Regions from separate parts of the Planococcus sp. YIM B11945 genome, predicted to be linked through region 1. Evidence: riboswitches for the same ligand, from Rfam matches in the RefSeq annotation. Region 1 holds a riboswitch; each other region holds the start of a gene.
What was found. Region 1 has a riboswitch for S-adenosylmethionine ahead of ACRRQV_RS15550 (methionine ABC transporter ATP-binding protein). Riboswitches for the same ligand answer to the same signal wherever they lie in the genome.
Positions count from the first base shown of each region.

Region 2: it holds a riboswitch for S-adenosylmethionine, as region 1 does, so the genes downstream of both, metC (cystathionine beta-lyase) here and ACRRQV_RS15550 (methionine ABC transporter ATP-binding protein) in region 1, are expected to answer to the same signal.
Region 3: it holds a riboswitch for S-adenosylmethionine, as region 1 does, so the genes downstream of both, mtnK (S-methyl-5-thioribose kinase) here and ACRRQV_RS15550 (methionine ABC transporter ATP-binding protein) in region 1, are expected to answer to the same signal.
Region 4: it holds a riboswitch for S-adenosylmethionine, as region 1 does, so the genes downstream of both, ACRRQV_RS10545 (ABC transporter permease) here and ACRRQV_RS15550 (methionine ABC transporter ATP-binding protein) in region 1, are expected to answer to the same signal.

Region 1 is NZ_JBOZWR010000008.1:45,540-51,058, forward strand. Features, by position in the region: gene ACRRQV_RS15540 (MetQ/NlpA family ABC transporter substrate-binding protein) at 1-669, opposite strand, end outside; gene ACRRQV_RS15545 (methionine ABC transporter permease) at 724-1,392, opposite strand; gene ACRRQV_RS15550 (methionine ABC transporter ATP-binding protein) at 1,385-2,410, opposite strand; SAM riboswitch class I at 2,495-2,599, opposite strand; gene ACRRQV_RS15555 (thioredoxin family protein) at 2,633-2,959, opposite strand; gene ACRRQV_RS15560 (hypothetical protein) at 2,965-3,303, opposite strand; gene gcvH (glycine cleavage system protein GcvH) at 3,365-3,745, opposite strand; gene ACRRQV_RS15570 (arsenate reductase family protein) at 3,824-4,177, opposite strand; gene ACRRQV_RS15575 (acyl-CoA dehydrogenase family protein) at 4,649-5,519, opposite strand, start outside.
Region 2 is NZ_JBOZWR010000007.1:101,859-107,377, forward strand. Features, by position in the region: gene ACRRQV_RS14000 (putative bifunctional diguanylate cyclase/phosphodiesterase) at 1-673, shown strand, start outside; gene metC (cystathionine beta-lyase) at 728-1,894, opposite strand; SAM riboswitch class I at 1,971-2,072, opposite strand; gene ACRRQV_RS14010 (protein adenylyltransferase SelO) at 2,148-3,623, opposite strand; gene pgeF (peptidoglycan editing factor PgeF) at 3,779-4,543, opposite strand; gene ACRRQV_RS14020 (DinB family protein) at 4,633-5,160, shown strand; gene ACRRQV_RS14025 (class I adenylate-forming enzyme family protein) at 5,211-5,519, opposite strand, start outside.
Region 3 is NZ_JBOZWR010000004.1:540,307-545,825, forward strand. Features, by position in the region: gene ACRRQV_RS10620 (cbb3-type cytochrome c oxidase subunit I) at 1-378, opposite strand, end outside; gene mtnA (S-methyl-5-thioribose-1-phosphate isomerase) at 553-1,599, opposite strand; gene mtnK (S-methyl-5-thioribose kinase) at 1,596-2,786, opposite strand; SAM riboswitch class I at 2,861-3,015, opposite strand; SAM riboswitch class I at 3,173-3,277, shown strand; gene mtnW (2,3-diketo-5-methylthiopentyl-1-phosphate enolase) at 3,344-4,558, shown strand; gene ACRRQV_RS10640 (2-hydroxy-3-keto-5-methylthiopentenyl-1-phosphate phosphatase) at 4,564-5,229, shown strand; gene ACRRQV_RS10645 (methylthioribulose 1-phosphate dehydratase) at 5,226-5,519, shown strand, end outside.
Region 4 is NZ_JBOZWR010000004.1:522,920-528,438, reverse strand. Features, by position in the region: gene ACRRQV_RS10560 (MFS transporter) at 1-682, opposite strand, end outside; partial or broken gene ACRRQV_RS10555 (winged helix-turn-helix transcriptional regulator) at 847-1,215, shown strand; gene ACRRQV_RS10550 (protein phosphatase 2C domain-containing protein) at 1,377-2,189, shown strand; SAM riboswitch class I at 2,281-2,387, shown strand; SAM riboswitch class I at 2,471-2,576, shown strand; gene ACRRQV_RS10545 (ABC transporter permease) at 2,714-3,640, shown strand; gene ACRRQV_RS10540 (ABC transporter permease) at 3,642-4,589, shown strand; gene ACRRQV_RS10535 (ABC transporter ATP-binding protein) at 4,605-5,519, shown strand, end outside.

The DNA.
Region 1 (5,519 bases):
GCTTTCAAGAGCAATGGAATCTTCTAACGGGTTGAGGCCGGCATCAATTGCGTAGTTTGAGTTGATCAATAATGCATCGCCTTCGCCTGATTCATACATTTGAACCAATAAAGCAGCTTCGTAATCAGCATCAAATTCCAAGTTTTTCGGATTTTCTACAACGTCTTTTACTTCAGCGGCTGTTTTGTCTACACCGTCTGCCAATTTGATCAAGCCTTCAGCTTCTAGAAGCGACAAAATGCGGCCATGGTCAGCAACCGAGTTGCTCATCAAAATTTGTGCGCCATCCGGAAGTTCGCTAAGCGATTTGTATTTTTTAGAGTAAACACCAATTGGTTCGATGTGGATTCCGCCTGCATTTTCAAAATCATAGCCAAATTCTTTTTTCTGAGATTCCAGGTACGGAATGTGTTGGAAGTAGTTGGCATCGATTTCACCTGATTCCAAGTCTTGGTTCGGCAACACATAGTCTTGATAAGTTTCGATTTGCAATTCCACGCCTTGTTCTTCAAGAAGCGGTTTTGCTTGTTCCAAAATGATCGCATGCGGCACGTTTGATGCGCCGACTTTCAATGTGCTGGATTCTTCAGAACCGCCTGAACCTGAATCAGATCCGCAACCAGCCAAAGCCAAGCCAGCGAGTAATGTAGTCACTAATAATTTTTTCATGTAAATCGTCTCCCTTTTTCTAGTTGTTTTTATATGGCAACGGCAAAACCGCAATCATCGTTTGTCTGAACGCGTCGTAATAAAATCTCCAATAAATTGGATGGCAAAAACAACAACCAATATTAAAATTGTAGCCATTAAGGTGACATCTTCGCGGCTTCGCTGGAATCCGTCAAGGAAAGCCAAAGTGCCAAGGCCGCCTGCGCCGATGATGCCTGCCATCGCTGTATAGCCGACAAGCGCAATCGCTGTAACTGTAATTCCTGAAATCAAAGCAGGCTTGGATTCCGGCAGCAGCACTTTGCGGATAATTGTCCACGTCGTAGCTCCCATCGACCGAGCAGCTTCAATCACCCCTTTGTCAATTTCTTTTAAGGCGATCAATACCATGCGGGCATAAAATGGTGCCGCACCGATGATCAACGCCGGCAAAGCAGCATTGGGTCCGCGAATGGTGCCAATTAAAAATTTCGTAAACGGAATCAATAAAATGATCAAGATGATAAATGGAATGGAACGGAAAATGTTGACAAATGCTCCGGTCAGCCAGTTGACAATTTTATTTGCCCAAAGCTGCCGCGGTGCCGTTAAGAATAAAAGAATACCGAGTACGAGTCCGATAATAAACGTAAAGATCGTCGACATGGCGGTCATGTATAGCGTTTCGACGGTCGCTTCCCACATTTTGTCCCAATCAACGTTTGGAAATAAAGATTCAATCATTTGCCATCACCTCTGTCTGGATGTTTTCGTTGTTCAAAAATGCGATGGCATTCGCAATTTCTTCACGTGTTCCTTTAAGCTGCAAAATCAAAGTTCCGTAAGCGCCTCGCTGGGTATGCGAGATTTTGCCTTGGACAATATTGACTTCGACTGGATGCGTGCGGATCAATTTTGTCAAAATCGGTTGTTCCGTTTGATCGCCCACGAACATGAGTTTTACCAAATCGCCAGTCGGGTACAATTCGCGCAAGTTTTTAATCGTTTCGCCCGAGTCTTCTGTTTCGGTCACTTGCGCCACAAAGCGCTTCGTAATTTCTTCTTTTGGTGACTGGAAGACGTTCAACACATCGCCCAGCTCCACTACCCGGCCGCCTTCCATGACGGCTACCCGATGGCAAATTTTCCGGATGACGTGCATTTCATGTGTAATCAAGACAATCGTCAAGCCGAGGCGTTTGTTGATGTCGACCAGCAAATCCAGGATGGAATCGGTTGTCTCAGGATCGAGCGCGGATGTAGCTTCATCGCACAACAGCACTTCTGGATCGTTCGCCAGTGCCCGTGCGATGCCGACGCGTTGTTTCTGTCCGCCGGAAAGCTGCGACGGATAGGCGTTCTCACGGCCCGTTAACCCGACCAACTCCACCAGTTCCATCACGCGCGCATCTCGCTTGTTTTTCGGCACGCCTGCGATTTCAAGTGGGAAGGCAATGTTTTCTTTTACTGTCCGCGACCACAGCAAGTTAAAGTGTTGGAAGATCATGCTGACTTTTTGGCGCGCTTTTCTCAGCTCTGCTCCTTTGATTGCGGTAATAACATGGTCGTTGATTTGAACCGTACCAGAGGTCGGCTTTTCCAATCCGTTCAACAAGCGGATTAAGGTGCTTTTTCCTGCTCCACTGTAGCCGATAATGCCAAAAATTTCGCCAGGCGAAATGGATAAATCGACGCCGTCAACGGCAGCAAGCGCCCCTTTCCCAGTGTCGTATATTTTCGTCACTTTCTTTAATTCAATCATTTTTTACAACTCCTACTCCAAAATAAATACCCTTCTGCACAGAACTGAGCAGAAGGGTATTCGCAAATGTATACGGACACCGTTCTCTCATCTCTCAAAGCTTTCGCTTTGCGTGAATTGGCACCATTTCATTTTCATGACGGTTGCCGGGCTTCATAGGGCACTTCCCTCCACCTCTCTTAATAAGAGTACGATATTAAGTTTTTCAATCAGAAATTCAATTTACCATGCACGGCGCGCTTCGTCAACCACTTTTAATTTTTTATATAAAAAAGGGACAGATTGGAACGCGTAAATCTTTTCTCTCACTAATCCATTCTCCGTAATGATCAGGCAAGGCACACTTTCTACTTCATACAAAGCGGCAATTTCCTGGACATAGTTCAAATTGGCTTTGCCTAGAGTCAAATCCGGCAGCAGCTCTTTGACGACATCAAGCATCTTCGTCGCCACTTGGCACGTTCCGCACATCGGCGTATACAAATAAAAAGCGGTGGTATCATTCGTATTTTTTTCTTTGATCCATTCTTTATGTGTCCATTCGTTCATTTCGATCATCCTTCGGTTAGTAGCTGATTGACCCGAATATTGGCGCTGATGAGCACATCGAGCAAGATGCGTATCGGGGTTGTTGCGACTTCTTTGTAGCTGCGGTTGATGTAAAAATGCCGCGCTTCGGGAAATTCACGTTTCACTAGCTTTCTCAATTGCTCTCCGGATTTGTCCGCGTCCACTAGAATGATGATATCCAATCCTTCATAGGGAAGCAGCAATTCCTCAAGCCTCGTGGCACTCACTGTGCCATTCGTGCAAAGAATCGTGACCGGTTCTGCGATAAGAGGCGCAATTCTTGATTTGTCCGTAAGCCCTTCGACAACAATCACTTTACCCATAGGTCGACACCCCGCTCGTTATGATAAAAAAAAGCGCCAAACAAGAGGCGCTTTTCGGGTCTTATTCATTTATCATTTTCTCATATTGCTCCGCTGTCATCAATTCATTGACCTCGGCATCGTTAACTTCTTCAACAACAACCATCCAAGCTTGCTCATACGGAGACTCGTTGACAAACTCAGGGCTGTCGTCCAGCTCAGAGTTGACTTCAACCACACGGCCGCTGATTGGCGCGTACAATTCAGAAACCGTTTTAACGGATTCCACACTGCCGAATGGCTGGTCTTTTTTCAGTTCGTCGCCAACTTGCGGAAGTTCAACAAATACGATATCGCCAAGTTCAGCTTGCGCAAAATGCGTAATGCCGATACGTGCAGTGCCGTTTTCGAGTTTAACCCATTCATGTTCTTTAGAATAACGAAGCTCTTGTGGTGTGCTCATCTAGACCCCTCCAAAATATGTATTGTGCTCAATTTCAGTTTGACATAATCATCTGTGAAATACAACAATCGTCTCGGCTTACTTCCAGGTATTTTCATAGTCCGCTTCTTTAAACCCAAGCGTCACTTTTTCTCCATCCCAGGCGACCGGACGCTTGATCAGCATGCCGTCTGAAGAAAGCAATTCCAGCTGCTCTTCTTCGCTCATCGTGCCCAGTTTGTCTTTTAGTCCAAGCTCCCGGTATTTCATGCCGCTCGTGTTAAAAAATTTCTTGAGCTCGGTGCCGCTCGCCTCGTAGATGGTGCGCAGTTCTTTAGCCGATGGCGGATCTTCCGCAATGTTGATGGCTTCATATTTAGCGCCATTGGCATCAAGCCATTTTTTGGCGTTGCGGCACGTCGAACATTTTGCGTATGCGTAAAATTGAATCATGGTAAAGCCTCCTTTTTCTTTAAGCTTAACAAAAGAACGATAAAAAGGCATGAAAGAAAATACGCCGGAATCAAATGATTCCGGCGTATTAAGGCGGTCGAGAAAATTTTGGCAAACGTCTCAATACGCTTAGGCGGACGCGTTCCGCGGGCACGGCCTTAGCCGCTTCACTCCCTTCGGTCGCTCCAGGGTCTTCGGCTCGTGCTGTCCCGCTGGAGTCGCCGCCTTCCGCTTCAGTCGAAGAGATAGTTCGCTCATAGTTTTCAGGAATAGAAAATAAATAATGGCTTAGCACACGTGAACTTCCCGGCTTATACTCGCCTTTCAACAGTGAGAAGCTGTATTAAGCTATGAGACGCTAGCGAGATAGCAATCTAGACAAGTATATTTACTACCTTTTTAAATAAGTTTTCACCAAGCTGAAAGCTCCTGAATCTAATGATTCCGGAGCTTTCACTGTTTGTAAATTTTTTAAACCACGTATTTTTCCACTTCGATCAATTTAACCGCAGCTTCGCGTTTTTTCGCAATGACGTTGTATGGCGTTGAACGCGTCAATTTGCGTAGAGCAGACAGCATCATGCGCTGGTTGTCACCTTCGATAGCGGCAAGCAATGTTTCTTTTGCATCTTTTTCGATTTTATCGAATGCTTCTTGGCAATAGATTTGTGTATACAATAGTTTTTGCTGCGCTTTTTCTTCGCCAGAAGCTGCAATTGCTTTTTCTGTGCGCAGAACAGCTGATTCCATTGCGAAAACGTTTGAAACGATGTCCGCGATGTTTACAAGCACTTCTTGCTCATGTTCCAATTTTGCTCCGTATGTTTGTGCGGCTAGGCCAGCTGCTAGCAACGCAATTTTCTTCGCGTTTCTAACCAAGTATTTTTCTTGAGCCAATGCTTCTGTGCCCACTTCTTCCGGCATCATCATCAAGAGCTCTTCTTGCAATTTTGTTGCGTGCTCAAACAATGGAAGATCGCCTTTCATTGCTTTGCGGATCAATGTTCCCGGAACCAGCAAACGGTTGATTTCGTTCGTTCCTTCAAAAATGCGATTGATGCGTGAATCGCGGTACGCTTTTTCAATTGCGTATTCTTGCATAAAGCCATATCCGCCGTGCAATTGAACGCCTTCATCAACAATGTAATCCAATGTTTCAGTGCCGAAGAATTTGTTCATCGAGCATTCGATGGCAAATTCCGCGATTGAATCGGCTACCAATTTGCCGTTTGCATGTTCTTCTTCTGTAAAGCCGCTCATGCGGTCTTCAAATAAGCCGACTGTGCGGTACACAGAGCTTTCAAGTGCATACAATTGAGACGCCATCGTCGCCAGTTTTTCG
Region 2 (5,519 bases), on a different contig from region 1:
GGAAGCTTTGCTGCGCTGGCACCACCCGGAACTGGGTTCAGTCTCTCCAGCGGAATTTATTCCCATCGCCGAAGAAACAGGGCAAATCGTTCCCATCGGGTCTTGGGTATTAAGAACAGCGTGTCTGCAAAATAAAACATGGCAAGACAAAGGCTTAGCGCCATTATGTGTTTCCGTAAACGTCTCTGCTCTTCAATTTCAGCAAGAAGATTTTCTAAAAACGGTAAGCCTTGCTTTAGAAGAATCGCAGCTCGATGCGAGTTTTCTCGAGTTGGAAATTACCGAAAGCATCATGAAAAATATTAAAGAAAGCATTGAAATCACGGAATGCTTGCGGGCAATGCGGGTGAAGATTTCCATTGATGATTTCGGAACGGGCTATTCTTCTTTGCATATCCTTCCCAAATTGCCGATCCATACGATCAAAATCGATAAGTCGTTTATTGATGACATCGAACAAAAAGATCATCAATTGATGATGAAAGCCATCATCGACCTCGGCTTGACCTTGAAATTAAACGTCATCGCCGAAGGGATTGAAAATGAAGGGCAAATGAACATTCTGCTGGAAAATAAATGCCGCTTCGGGCAAGGCTATTTGTTCTCAAAACCCGTGCCGGCAGAAGCATTCGAATACCTTCTTCCGCTGAAAAAAGCGCCCATTTCCAATTAATCAAAAGAGCTGTTCCAAAGTCAGAATATCCGGCTTTGGGCAGCTCTTTTTTCACTAAACCAATTGCCCTTCCGCTTGCCGGACTTTTTGCAGCGCTTGTTTGATATCTTCCAGTAAATCATCTGAATGCTCCAAGCCGACCGACAATCTCAACAAGCCGTCTGTTATGCCCCGCTTCTCACGCTCATCTTTCGGCATTGCAGCGTGGGACATGGTCGCAGGATATGACAAAATCGATTCGACCGCGCCTAAGCTCACTGCAAAAATGGGAATACGCAAATTGTCTTTGAAGATTCGCGCCGCTTCTTTTGATGGCAGCCGGAAGGATAAAACCGCGCCAAATCCTTTTGCCTGACGAATGTGAATGGGATGTCCCGGATGAAACGTAAATCCCGGGTAGTACACTTCTTCAATCACTGGCTGCTGATGCAAAAATTCCGCTATTGCTTGTGCCGATTCGGATGATTGCTTTAAACGTGTTCCCAAGGTCTTTATACCTTGAATCAATGTATAACAATCTTGTGCTCCTAACACAGCACCGAACGAGTTCTGGATAAACGCCAGCCGCTTGCCCAGTTCTTCGTCTTTGGTGACGGCGAGCCCCGCGGTAATGTCGCTATGGCCGGACAAGAATTTCGTGGCACTGTGAAGCACAAGATCTGCGCCAAGCGCCAGCGGGTTTTGATAAAGCGGCGTCATGAAGGTATTGTCGACAAACGTCAAGCAATCGTTCGCTTTTGCCAGTTTCGCTGCAATTTCAATATCGGTGATGTTCATCGTCGGATTGGACGGAGTTTCAATGTACACCACTTTTGTGTTCGGCTGGATTGCTTCGGCCATTTCGCCGAGATCGGTCATGTTGACAAACGTGTATGCGATGCCGAATTTATTCAAAACTTCCGTGACAAAGCGGTACGTCCCGCCGTAAACATCTTCTGAAATGAGCACGTGATCGCCTTTTGACAGCAGCATGAAAGCGGAAGAAATCGCCGCCATGCCGGAAGCGAATGCAAAACCGCGCGTGCCCCCTTCAAGTTTCGCTATGGTTTCTTCCAGCGCCAGCCGCGTCGGGTTGCCCGAACGGCTGTAGTCGAACGGGCCGAATTCGTCAAAACTTTCCTGATGGAACGTGGATGATAAGTAAATCGGAACGTTCACCGCCCCAGTTTGTTTGTCCACTCCAGCTGCATGGATAAATGCCGTCTCCAAATGATCTCCCATATTAAAAACCTCCTTCAAAATAAAAACAGGGCTTTTCTCCAAAAAAGAAGAAAGGCCCTGTTTAAGAAACACCATCTTCTCATCTTTTAGGCAATTGCCTATTGGAATTAGCACCGTGCCCAAAGGCTGGTTGCTGAGACTTCACAGGGCCAAATCCCTCCGTCTCTCTTGATAAGAAATAATTGTATGAAGTTGATATTGCTGAATGTTTTATATACTAACGCATTTTTCTGAAAATGGCAAGGTGCATTTTTTACGTTCCGCAATATGTTCGGTAAGGGCCGTCTGGTGAATCCGGAAGATCGGCGTATTCTTCTTGCTCAATTGAATGGGCATAAGGATCCTTTAACACGGCCAACAGGTTTTCCATCACGCTGTAATCATTCTGGAATTCCGCAGCAGCAAGAGCTGCTTCGACCCGGTGGTTGCGCGGAATGACGGCCGGGTTGCTGGCCCGCATTAATTGCATAGATGCCTCGCTCGATTCCGTTTGTCTTTCGCGCCGCGTCTCCCAAATTCCCCGCCATTCAATGAATTCGGCCGCTTCGAATAGTTTGGCATCCCGCACGCGCCCGGTCGTCAACGCAAGGAACGTGTTCGTATAATCCGCTTTGTGCTGTTCCATTAAAATCAACAGTTTGTCGATCAATGTTTCGTCTTCTTGTTCTTCATTGAACAAACCGAGCTTTTTCCGCATCCCGGACAGCCAAAGCGACTGCTGCAGCTCAATGTATGCAGACAGTTCTTGCTGGGCCATTTCAATCGCCTCTTCTTGCTGGTTGTGAAGAAGCGGCAGCAAGGATTCGGCGAAGCGCGCCAAATTCCAGCCTGCAATCATCGGCTGGTTGCCATAGGCATAGCGTCCGCCGTGGTCAATCGAACTGAATACCGCTTTCGGGCTGTAAACGTCCATAAACGCACACGGGCCGTAATCGATCGTCTCTCCGCTGATCGCCATGTTGTCAGTATTCATCACACCGTGGATAAAGCCTGCTAACTGCCATTTAGCAATCAAAGAGGCTTGGCGTTTGGCGACTTCTTGGAATAAAGCAAGGTAACGGTTGTCAGCTTCTTTCGCTTCAGGAAAATAGCGTTCTATCGCATAATCAGCCAACGCTTTGAGTTCTTCTACTGTGCCGAAATTCCGAATGTATTGAAACGTGCCAACGCGCAGGTGGCTTGCAGCGATACGCGTCATGACAGCACCCGGCAGGCGGGTTTCACGTAGTATGGCTTCGCCTGTTTCAATGACGGCCAAACTGCGGGTCGTTGGAATGCCAAGGCCGTGCATCGCTTCACTGATGATATATTCGCGCAGCATTGGCCGAAGCGCAGCACGGCCGTCTCCTCCGCGTGAATACGGCGTCCGTCCCGACCCTTTCAGCTGGATGTCGAAACGTTCGCCGCTTGGCGTGATTTGTTCGCCATACAACAAGGCTCGGCCATCGCCTAGCATTGTAAACGAGCCGAATTGATGTCCGGCATACGCTTGGGCAAGCGGCTGGCCGCCTTCTGGCACTTCGTTGCCTGCCAGCACGGACACCCCGTATTCGCTTGCCAATGCTTCGCTGTTCAATCCAAGTGATTCGGCTAATGGACGGTTGAGGACGGCAAGCTTCGGTGAAGGCACGGGGTTTACGTCGATGCGGCTATATAAGGTTTCCGGCAGACTGGAGTAGCTATGTTCCAAGTTCCAGCCGATTTCGGTTTTTTCCGTTTTCTTCGTCATGGGATCGCCTCTTTTTCTGTTTTTTTCTATAGCAGCACAAGGCAAATTAGTAAGGGTCTAGTACCCCTTTTCCCCGTTTCGGTTAAATTAACGCCTTTTACAAGAAACAAGCATCAAGTTCCGAAACGGTTATTCCGGTACTTGATGCTTCGGCTTTATTTGTCTTTTTTCATGATGAAACTCAAATGCCTGCCGCTTTTCCGGTCTTGGCGGTACGAAAAGCCCTCTGGACTCGTAAACGTGCACACCCGTTCAACCGTAATGCGGTCTTCAGGGATGCCAGCCAGTTCACATTGTTTTTTCACCGTGAGCTGGTTGTCGATATGGTATTTTCCGGTCTTTTCATTCAAATAAATAAAGTCATCCGCATAGCTTAAGTTTTTGAATTTCACGTACACATCTTCATCCACTTCGAACTTCTCCTGACTCAACGACGCACCAATGTGGACGCGGAAGTCTTTCGGTTCGCACTGCTCTTCTTCTTTCAAGTGAGCAAACAGCTTCGGTGTGATTTCTTTTACCGTTCCTTGCCAGCCCGAATGCACGACACCCGCCAATTCTTTCGTGTCGTGGTAAAAAATCACCGGGACGCAATCGGCTGAAAAACTGGTCAACACCAAGTTCGGTTCATACGTGTAAAGGGCATCCGTATCCTTAATCGCCGTATCGGCATTTGCGGCGCCCAGCCCTTTGTCAGCAGACGTCACTTTATGAAAATTGGCGCTATGCGTTTGATTGGCACAGACAAAATCAGCAGGTCCGCATGACAAAAAAACCGCTAATTTTTTGCGGTTATCCAAAATGGCCTCCGGATTTTCGCAAACATGCAGCGCCATATTGTTTTGTTCCGGTTCCATTTGATCTTTTATGGTCATTCCTGAAATAAATTTTTCATTATCTGAATAAATAGTCGTTTTCATTTCATCACCTTGTATTACTATATAATAGAGCGCTGCTGCTGTACAGGCAGCGGACCTAACAAAGCCTCGTGCAGAAAGGAGCCACCTAATTGAATTTCCAACTGAATGAAGTTATTGAAGTGCTGGAACAAACACCGAAAACAGTGGAGTCGCTATTGTCCGGTTTATCGGATGGCTGGCTGCACCATAATGAAGGCGAAGGAACGTGGAACGCGGCACAAGTCGTCAGCCATTTGATCGAAGCCGAAAAAACCAATTGGATGCCCCGTATCGCATCCATTCTCCAAGAAGGCGAAAACAATCCCTTCCCGCCATTTGACCGCTTTGCCCATTTGCAAGAATCGCCTGGCCGGCCCATCGATGAAAAACTGCAGGAATTCCGAATGATCCGAAGCAAAAATATCCTAATGTTAAAGCAGTGGATCCAACCTGAAACTGATTTTGAACAAACTGGGCTGCACCCGGAATTCGGCCTCGTGAAACTGCGGGAGTTGCTGTCGACGTGGGCCGTCCACGACCTTACCCACATCACTCAAATCGTGCGGGTAATGGCCGAACGCTACCGCACAGATGTCGGACCTTGGGAAGCTTATTTAGGCGTGTTGAAAAAGAAATAAAAACAGGACAGCTCCCGCAACAAAGGAGCTGTCCTGTTTAGTTCATACACTCAAGCCGGTTCATTGCTGTGAAGTTCGCGCAATTGGTATTTAAGTATCTTTCCAGATGCATTGCGCGGCAGCGCGTCCGTGTAGAGGAACTTCCGCGGAATTTTATAGCCCGCCAAATGCTTCCTGCAATAAGCCATCATTTCCTCTTCGTCAATCGTTTCGCCTGCCTTTGGCACAATCACCGCTCCAACAACTTCTCCCCATTTTTCATCCGGGAACCCAATCGTAGCCGCTTCCATCACTTGAGGGTGGCTGTTGATCACTTGCTCGACTTCCACTGAATAGACGTTTTCACCGCCGGAAATGAT
Region 3 (5,519 bases), on a different contig from region 1:
AATTGCCAATGGAAGTGCTATCGCTTCATTTTCGTTTGCAAAAAAGACCATTCCAAGTATTAATGCCAGCGTTCCAATATTATGGAGCCAAAAATGAATTTTGCCTAGTTTACTGTTTCCTGCTCTTGGGAAAAAGTGATAAATCAATCCGAACAATGCCATTGTTGCCCAGCCAAGCAAATTGATATGGGCATGAGGAGCTGTATATTCGAATTTTTCAGCGATTCCCATATAAAGACCTAGGCAAACACCCACCAACAAATAAACAGCGGCCACTTTGATGAAAGCGATTCCCATTTTCATCACTTCTCCTTTTAGAACTCCGTTTCTGGTCCTTTTTGCAGATTTTTGGCTTGCCAGCGCTACTAAACCCCTCATTAGCCCTTTTTCGAAAGATGCTTACATCTATCTCCTCCCTTACGTTTTATATCCGAACTTATTCTTTACACTAACTATTCTTGATTTAATTGCAGTATCCTTCTTCTGCATATAGAAAATGAAGTTAACTTCAGGTTTAAAGCCTCTCAAAAAGAAAGGCTTTAATAGAATTTATTAACTTATGGAAACACCCAATAAACCAGCGATATTTTCCCGGTAGTCCGGATAAAGGATTCCCCGCTCCGTAATAATTGCCGTGATCAAATGGTTTGGTGTGACATCAAAAGCCGGATTGTATACTTTGGTGTTCAACGGTGTTACCGGTGCCCCGTTAATATAGATGATTTCGTCCGGGTGCCGTTCTTCGATTAAGATGTTTTTTCCGTCTTCGATTGACAAATCAAACGTTGAGGCCGGGGCAGCAACATAAAACGGAATTTGATAAGCAGCAGCAAGCAACGCCAAATTCAATGTGCCGATTTTATTGGCTGTATCCCCGTTTGCCGCTATGCGATCTGCCCCCACAATGATTGCTTCCACGCCTTTGACTCCAATGGTATGGGCAGCCATGCTGTCAGTGATTAATGTGACATCCACACCAGACTGCTGGAGTTCCCAAACCGTCAGGCGTGCGCCTTGGAACACCGGCCGGGTTTCACAAGCAAACACTTCAAACTGTTTGCCTCGTTCGCTGCCTAAGTGAAACGGGGCCAACGCAGTTCCGTATTTCGCCGTTGCAATGGAACCGGCGTTGCAAATCGTCATGACTTTTGTCTGTTCTTCTAACAAAGACAATGCATATTCTCCAATGCGGCGGCATGATGCTTCGTCTTCTTTATGAATGCTGATAGCTTCTTTTATTAGCTGCACTTTCGCTTCTTCGACGCTTTTCGCCTGTTGAATAGCTAAAAGCAGACGGTCAAGCGCCCAGACAAGATTGACGGCAGTCGGCCGCGATTCACCCAGATAAGCAGCGTCATTTTTCACGAGCAGTTGAAACGTATTTAAGCTACCCGTTGCATGGTGCTGTGCTGCTTGCGCTAAACCATACGCGGCGGCAATTCCGATAGCTGGCGCCCCGCGTACTTTTAATGTGATAATGGCCTCGTAAACGTCCTCGATGGTTTCCAATTCCACATAGTCGATCAGGTGGGGCAGCTTTTGCTGGTCCAGTATCGTCAATTGCTGGTTTTCCCATTTGATGGATAATGGAATCGTCATTGGCTTTTCTCCTCAAGCAGTGCAAGAACTGCAGAAATTGATAAAAGTTCACTGCGCTGCAAAATCAACGCTTCGCCAATCCTCAATGTTTGTTTTTTTAACTCGATGCGCCGTTCAGCATCTTCAATGCCATCCAAATCTTTTACATGCGCCAACCCGATGGTGCGGCGGATCATCTCACAGCCTGCAAAACCAATGGCATCCCGGAATATTTTCTCCACTACGCACTCCTTATATCCTGCTGTATCTTTAAACGACTGGGCAGCTTGTTCATCCCAAAGCTCTGAAAAACGGTCCACAAACACCGTCCACGTCTGTTTGATATGGTTGAGGATTATGCTTCGCCCTTCACCTTCTCGCGTCACCGATTGAACCATTAAATTCGCCAAAAACAACCCGATATCAAAGCCAATCGGACCATAAAAAGCAAATTCGGGATCGATGACTTTCGTCTCCGTTTCACTGGCGAAAATGCTTCCCGTGTGAAGATCCCCGTGCAAAAGCGCTTCCGCTTCTGTCAAAAAGCTAGTCTTTAATTTTGCGGCTTCCAATTTAAGCGGCCCGTTGTTCCAGATCGCTTCCACTTCTCCTCGAATTTTCGGTTCGAAATCATTGGTCTCATGATCGAAGAAAGGATCGGTAAAAATGAGATCTTCTGTGATTTTGCACAGTTCCGGGTTGGAAAATTCAACGGCCAGCCGCTTTTTGTCAAAAGGGTGCAACGCGAAATCCGAAGTGTGAAACAACGTTTGCGCTAAATATATTCCGATGTCTTTGGCTAGATGTGGATAAGTTTCCCCTTGGATGAGCCCTTCTCGCACAATCGTCAAATGCGACAGATCTTCCATGACAGTGACCGCCAGTTCGTCGTTCGTTGCGTACACAACCGGCACTAATCCCGGCGCCAATTCGCCGTGTTTTGCAAGGGCGTTTGCTTCAATGGCTGCGCGTTTTAACGTCAGCGGCCAACTTTCGCCGACAACTTTGGCATAAGGCAATGCTTGCTTAATGATCAGCCCATTGCCGTTCTCGCTATCGGTAATTTTGAATACGTAATTTAAATTGCCGTCGCCGATTTCCCGGCTTGTTAGTTCGGCTCCTTCTGGAAAAAAGGTTAATTTTTGCGCCAATGCGATTGCGCTTGTATCGGTTAACGCTTTATATGAATTGGTTAATAAAGTGGTCATCGTCATCTCCCTTTCATGGACAAAATAAAAAGCCTCTTTCATAAGAAAGAGGCGCAGAATAAGAGATTCTTTACCTCTTATCTTTCAGAGAATGTCGTCTCTGATGGAATTAGCACCGTGCCTTGCGGGATTTTCATCCCGGCGCAAAAGCGCCCCGTCTCACAACGGTATTACGGTCGGTTGCTGGGCGTCATCGGGCCAATATCCCTCTGCCAGCTCTTGATAAGAGTATGCATTGCATGAATTTTTAGTGGTTATGGTTCGAATTGAATACTAGCACGATTCAAAATAGCGTGTCAACTTCTTTTTTTCTGTAAATAGCCAATTGACAGATTTCCCGATGCGTGGAATAATCGAACTACTTTGTTGCAAGCCAATTGAATATTTTCTTATTTAGAGCAGGTGGAGGGACAAGCCCTATGATGCCCGGCAACCGGTCCAACAGTGGACACGGTGCTAATTCTTGCAGCCAATCGGCTGAGAAATAAGAAGTTGTTAAGTTTTTAACCTCTTCTTATTTGAAGAGGTTTTTATTTTTTTGTAGGAGTGTGAAAGGGATGGGCGGAGCAATTGCTACGTATCAGCTTTATGGGCAAGCAGGATCGTTTGAGAAAAAAGCGGAAGGCATCGCATTAGGTCTCACGGTTGGATCTTGGACCGATTTGCCTTTGCTTGAACAGCAGCAGCTAAGACAACACAAAGGATCCGTCATTTCCGTGGCGGAGTTTGAAAATATCCGGCATCCAGAAAAGCCGGAACAAATGAAAGCCGAAGTGAAGATCGCGTACCCAAGCGCCAATTTTTCTCCAGATATTCCGGCTATTTTAACGACTGTTTTCGGCAAATTGTCGCTTGACGGTGAAGTGAAGCTGCTGGATTTGGAATTTGAGGAAGAGCTTCTCTCCCACTTTCCGGGTCCGCGATTTGGCATTAAAGGCATACGGGGCTTGCTTGGGGTTGAAGGGCGCCCGCTCGTGATGAGCATTTTCAAAGGCGTCATCGGCCGCGACCTCGAGTATTTGTCCACGCAGCTCCGCCAGCAAGCACTCGGCGGCGTCGACCTTGTCAAAGACGATGAAATTCTGTTTGAAAATCTATTGACGCCTTTTGAAAAAAGAATTGCCGCCGGAAAAGAAGTGCTTCGCCAAGTATACGAAGAGACCGGGCACCGCACGCTATACGCTGCCAATTTAACCGGGAGGACTTCCGGTTTGAGAGAAAAAGCCCAAAGAGCGCGCGAACTTGGCGCGGATGCTTTGTTATTTAATGTCCACGCATACGGGTTTGACGTATTGCAGGAGTTGGCCGAAGATGACAGCATCGGCTTGCCGCTTATGGCCCATCCTGCTTTTAGCGGCGCTTTTACTTCATCGCCTTTCTACGGAGTTGCCACACCGCTTGCTCTCGGCAAACTGACGCGTTATGCAGGCGCGGATTTTTCTTTGTTTCCCTCACCTTACGGCAGTGTCGCCTTGGAAAAGTCAGCCGCTTTGTCGCTAGGCCAGGAACTAACAAAAGACAGCAGCGTCAAACGGACATTTCCGGTGCCTTCAGCCGGCATCCATCCGGGTCTTGTGCCATTGCTACTTAACGATTACGGCATTGATAGCGTCATCAACGCAGGCGGCGGCGTCCACGGACATCCTGCAGGTGCTGCAGGCGGCGCGCTTGCTTTTAGGCAGGCCGTTGATGCGGTCTTGAACGGAATCGATTTAGCTGAAGCGGCAGAACACCATCCGGAATTAAAAATGGCACTTGAGTTATGGGGGTAACCACGTTGAAAAAACCAATTATTTTTTGTGATTTTGATGGCACCATCACCAATGGCGACAACATCCATGCCATTATGAGCCGATTTGCCTCAACTGAATGGAATGTCATCAAAGAAGAGATTTTAGATCAAAAACTCTCCATACGTGAGGGTATTGCAAAGATGTTCTCACTCCTGCCAGCCAGCGCAAAAGACGATATTACTTCATTTGTCATGAGCCAAGCGCAGATTCGTGAAGGCTTTGCCGACTTTGTTGCCTATACGAAAAAACACGACATCCCGCTTTACATTGTCAGCGGGGGCATCGACTTTTTCGTCCGCCCAATACTCGAGCCCTTTGGGCCATTCGCCGGAATTTATTGCAACGAAGCGGATTTTTCGGGAGATGCGATCCAGATCCATTATCCGCATGGATGTGACGCTACTTGCACGAGCCAAGGCTGCGGCTGCTGCAAGCCATCTGTCATCCGCACCTTGCAGGCAGAAGGAGCCACCAGCATTGTCATCGGGGACTCCATCTCCGATTTAGAAGCGGCTAAGTATGGAGATCTTGTCATTGCCCGGGATTTTCTCGTTGAAAAATGCCAGGAACTGAAAATCCCATATGAACCGTTTGAGACTTTCCATGACGTTACCGCTATTATCGATGCCAGGCTTGGTGCGAAGATATGACAGCGCTGGAAGAGAAATGGCTGGAACTTGCAGACATTAAAGATGAATTGGCCGTACGCGACTGGTTCATGGGAACGAGCGGAAATTTAGCGATTAAAGTCACCGATGCGCCCCTTGAGTTTTTGGTCACGGCAAGCGGAAAAGACAAAAAGAAACGAACCAAAGAAGACTTTCTTCTCGTCGATGCGTCTGGAAAACCGGCAGAAGAAACTCCTTTAAAGCCTTCAGCTGAAACACTTTTGCACTGCGCCGTCTATTCCGAAACAGCTGCCGGCTGCAGCCTTCACATC
Region 4 (5,519 bases), on a different contig from region 1:
TAAAGACAACGAATGTTCCTCCATACCCTAATGCAGTAGTGATAAAAACCAGCAAAAGCCGGCCATTCGAGACTAATTTAAACTGATCTCGGAACGTGGTGCGAGCCGCTTTTTGAAGATCGGAAGGGACGAGCAGGCTGTTGCCGATAAAAGCTATAATGCCAATTACCACAATTGCGGCAAAAGCAAACCGCCAGCCGAAAAGTTGGCCCAAGAACGTGCCAAACGGGACGCCTGTGACCGTCGCTACCGTAAGACCGGTAAACATGATCGCAATGGCGCTTGCCCGTTTATTAGGAGGCACCAAGTCCGCTGCGATGGTCGCGCCGACGGACATGAAAACCCCATGCGCCAGTGCAGAAACGATGCGTGCAATCAATAATATGCTAACCGAAGCAGCCACCGCTGCAATGGTGTTGCCGATAACAAACACCACCATAATCCAAAGCAGCAGAGATTTGCGCGGCATATTGGATGTTAAGGATGTCAGGATAGGCGCACCGAACATTACTCCTAAAGCGTATAAGGAAACCGTCAATCCTGCGGTTGTTACGGAAATGGATAAATCTTCAGCAATCATGGGCAATAGCCCAACACTGATAAATTCAGTGGTGCCGATGGCAAAAGCACTGAGTGCCAATGCTAAAAGTGCGAAGGTGCTTCTTTTTTTATCTGCAGTCATTTTTTTCTCCTCCTCAATTAAGAAACTTTTCGTTTCATATCTGCCGATAAATGTTAGTATGGATCCTAGTGTTGATAATGAGAAGTACGCACTTTAAAGTGCGATAGATACCTAAGAGTGCTATAGGTACTTTTTAGTGCCCATCAGAATGGAGAGAAACAATGATCAAGCAAAAGAAATACAACATATCGGTAGAAGCGACCTTGGAAGTGATCGGCGGGAAATGGAAGTGCGTAATCCTTTGCCATTTGATGCGCGGAAAAAAGCGGACAAGCGAATTAAAGCGGTTAATGCCAGACATCACCCAAAAGATGTTGACTCAGCAATTGCGGGAACTAGAAGATGACAGCGTGATTAATCGCATCGTCTACAGCCAAGTGCCACCGAAAGTGGAGTATGAGCTAAGCGAGTACGGCGTGAGTTTGGAAAGTATTTTAAACGCCCTTTGCACATGGGGCGATGGCCATATTACCAAAGTTTATGGCGACAAGTTTTCTGTGTTGGAAGAAAGCATTTTAAACGATAATGTTAAATGGAAAGTGGAAAACTCTCCTGTAAGGGGAGTTTTTTTGTGCGGAAAATTGGAGGAAGTTCATCGCTTTTTATCAAGTAGTCCGCAGATTTAGAAAAAGCTTCCATTTCCTGCTAGCGGCAACTATAATTTTTAAAAAGCTCTTAAGGGAGAAGATCCGAAATGGGAAAAAACGAAAAAGCATTCAGTTGGGTGGGAAGCCAAGAGCTTTTTGTGGATCAGGCTGATATTCAACAAATCCATAACATTGTTATAGGACGTTTCGGTGGCAATTCGTCGGCAGGGCAATCCAAAAACGAAGACGGCTGCCTCATTTGGCTGGATGAAGAAAATGACTGGGAATTCGCCATGGTGCTGGACGCCCACAATACAGCTGAAAGCGCTGAGAAAGTAGTGGGCCAGTTTGAACAATATGGAGCGGAAGTGAAAAATCTGTTGAATGAACCGCTTCATTCAGCCTTTTTTCGCAAGTTGGAAGAGCAGGTGCTTGCCATTTTTCAAAGCGAGGAATTCCTGCAAGTTTGCCGGCAGACCCAAGGTGAAACGGCATGCATGATTGTGGTGCGAAAAGGCAAATATGTCTGGTGGTTATCGGTTGGGGATTGCCTGCTGTATTTATTTCATAAAGAACTGGCAGAAATGGGTCAATATGAGTTGAACCAGCGCCATTTTTACGAATGGGTCGGTCAAGTGAACACTTTCGACCAACTAGTTCCTTGTTTTAGCACCGGCACGGCGGAATTGAGAACCGGCAAAAATCAATTGTTTGTGACAACGGATGGCTTAATCGAATGCCCGGGAGAACCGTTTACGGATCCGGAGCAATTAGCCGGAGCATTTGATAGAGCTCCCCATGCGGCAGCTGTGGAGTCGCTGCTGGAAACCATTCAAAAATACAACGTACGGGATAGTACGACGATTGTTTCGTGGCAAGTTGTGGTTAAAGAAAAAGCGACAAGGCCGAGCAATGGATAAAATTATCTTTTGAAAAAAATTAAAAAATTTCATTGACAAATTTTAGTTATAGCAATATAGTTGTCTTTAGCAGAAATTAACTCAATAGTATTTCTTATCCAGAGAGGTGGAGGGACATGGCCCTTTGATACCTCGGCAGCAGATTCTTTAGCAGAACACTGTGCCAATTCCATCAAGCAATTGCTTGAGAGATAAGAAGAGCTGGTCGGTATCGACAGATAATGCCTCTTCTTGTGCTCAAGAAGAGGTTTTTTTATTTTTTCATAAAAAATTTAATACACATCTTATCCAGAGAGGTGGAGGGACATGGCCCTTTGATACCTCGGCAGCGGGTTCTCTAGTAGAATACTGTGCCAATTCCAGCAGAAATCTCTGCGCAGATAAGATAAGTTAACGGTTAAATATGCCTCTCAACTTATCTTAGTTGAGGGGTTTTGTTATGGCAAAAAAATTTATATGGATAACCTACTATTTCTGTTTGGTTAATGGAGTATCTGCTGAAAATGTTGAATGGAGGCTTGTAAGTGTATATCATCAAACGTTTGTTGACCATGGTCGTTACTTTATGGATTATCGCCACTTTGACTTTTGTCATGATGCATTTTATCCCTGGCGATCCTTTTGCCAGCGATGCAAAAATGCTGCCCGAAGAAGTGTTAGAGAATATGCGGGCTAAATACAATTTGGATAAACCGTTAGCGGAACAATATTTATTGTATTTAAAAGACCTTGCGCAATTCGATTTAGGCCCGTCTATCCAATCGAAAACAAGAGATGTAAATACGCTGATTGCAGAAGGCTTTGGACCATCCGCGTTGCTGGGCATTCAATCGCTGGCAATGGCGCTTGTATTAGGAATTGGGTTAGGGGTCATCGCTGCTTTGAACCACAACCGCTTGCTTGATTATTTGTCGATGTTTATCGCGATTGTCGGCATTTCCGTGCCAAGCTTTATTTTAGCACCGTTGTTGATCAAATATTTTGGCGTTGAATGGGGGCTGCTTCCGGTGGCTTCATGGGGAACGTGGCAACACACCATTTTGCCTTCGTTCGCTTTAGCGCTTGGACCATTAGCAATCATTGCGAGGTTTGTCCGAACCAGCATGCTCGAAGTATACAATCAGAATTACATCAAAACCGCTGAAGCTAAAGGGTTGTCCACTTTGTCCATTATCGTCAATCATGGAATTCGAAATGCGATCCTTCCCGTTATTTCTTTTATCGGCCCTTTGTTTGCAGCCATCATTACGGGAACTTTTGTCATCGAAAAAATATTTGCCATCCCCGGTATTGGAAAATACTTTGTAGACAGCATTTTTAATCGGGATTATCCGGTGATTTTGGGCACTACTATTTTTTATAGCGCAATTTTGATTTTTACATTGTTTATCATCGATCTAGCTTATCGATTCGTCGATCCTAGAATCAAACTTACAAGCAGAGGTGAATAAAATGGCAAATGCTTTACCGGAAATAGATGCGTTGTTTCGGCCGGCAGATCCCGCGCAGTTCGACAATAACGCGATTTCACGGCCGGCGTTAAGTTTTTGGAAAGACGCCGTCTTGAAAATACTGAAAAACAAAATGGCGGTGGTCGGCTTTGTTTTACTGGCGGCGATCGGTCTGCTGTCTGTGATCGGTCCTTATCTTGTGCCGTATAGCGCAAGCGAACAGTCATTGACCGAAGGAAATCTTCCGTTGTCCAGTGAACATTGGTTCGGCACCGACGATCTTGGCCGGGATATGTGGGCCAGAATATGGGCAGGAGCCAGAATTTCGCTTGTGATCGGGATTGCAGCGGCACTGATCGACCTGGTGATCGGGATAGCCGTTGGAGGGGTTTCTGGATATATGGCCGGAAGAGGCAAACTTGGGGACCGAATTGACAGCATTTTAATGCGAATCGTTGAGGTTTTGTACGGCATTCCTTATCTGTTGGTGGTCATTTTGCTCATGGTCGTCATGGAGCCCGGATTGGTTACGATGATTATTGCGTTGTCCATCACCGGCTGGGTCGGGATGGCAAGAATTGTGCGAGGCCAGATCCTCCAACTAAAACAGCAGGAATATGTGTTAGCAGCTGAAAAGTTAGGGACTTCACATAGCAAAATCATTGTTAAGCATTTGCTGCCGAATATGATGGGGATTATTATCGTGACGTTGACTTTTACAATTCCTCAAGCTATTTTTGCTGAATCTTTTTTAAGTTTCCTGGGATTGGGTGTGCAAGCGCCGACCGCAAGCTGGGGAACAATGGCAAACGATTCGCTTGGTGTGATTTTAAGCGGGCAATGGTGGAGGCTGTTTTTTCCGGGTCTTATGATTTCATTGACGATGTTTGCCTTTAATGCGTTTGGTGATGGCTTGCAGGACGCGTTGGACCCCCGTTCGAAAAATTAAGGAGGTTTGGTTTTGATGAACCAGCTATTGGAAGTGAACGATTTAAAAGTATCTTTCCGGACATATGGCGGAGAAATTCAGGCTGTAAGAGGCGTTTCTTTCCATGTTGAAGAAGGGGAAACGTTGGCGATTGTTGGAGAAAGCGGATGCGGCAAGAGCGTCACTGCGCAAGCCATCATGGGAATGATCCCTAGGCCGAGTGGAAAAGTGAAAAACGGAGAAATCTTATTCGGCAATCGAGATATTTCCAAACTTTCCCCTGGAAAGCTGCAGCAAGTCCGAGGATCTGAAATTGGCATGATTTTTCAAGACCCGATGACGTCCCTGAATCCGACGATGAAAGTAGGCAGCCAAATTCGAGAAGGCATTATAAAGCACCAAAAACTTCCGAAAAATGAAGCTAAGAAAAAAGCGGTTGAAATGCTGAAGCTCGTGGGCATTCCGGATGCTGAAAAGCGCTATTCGCAGTATCCGCATGAATTCAGCGGAGGGATGCGCCAGCGGGTGGTGATTGCCATTGCACTTGCTTGTGATCCGAAACTGATTATTGCAGATGAACCGACAACTGCCCTTGATGTGACGATACAGGCGCAAATATTGGACTTATTGAAAGACATCCAGAAAAAACGCAATGCTTCTATTATTTTAATCACCCATGATTTGGGTGTAGTAGCTGAAGTGGCTGACCGGGTCGCAGTGATGTATGCCGGAATCATAGTTGAAAGCGGGACGGCTGAAGAAATTTTTGAAAACCCAAAACATCCTTATACATGGGGGCTTCTCAAGTCCGTTCCTAAATTGGATGCGCTTGTAAAAGAACGCCTTATTCCGATTAATGGGACACCGCCTGATTTGTTTGCGCCGCCAGCAGGCTGTCCATTTGCTGCAAGGTGCCCATTTGCCATGGAAGTATGTGTATCCCACATGCCC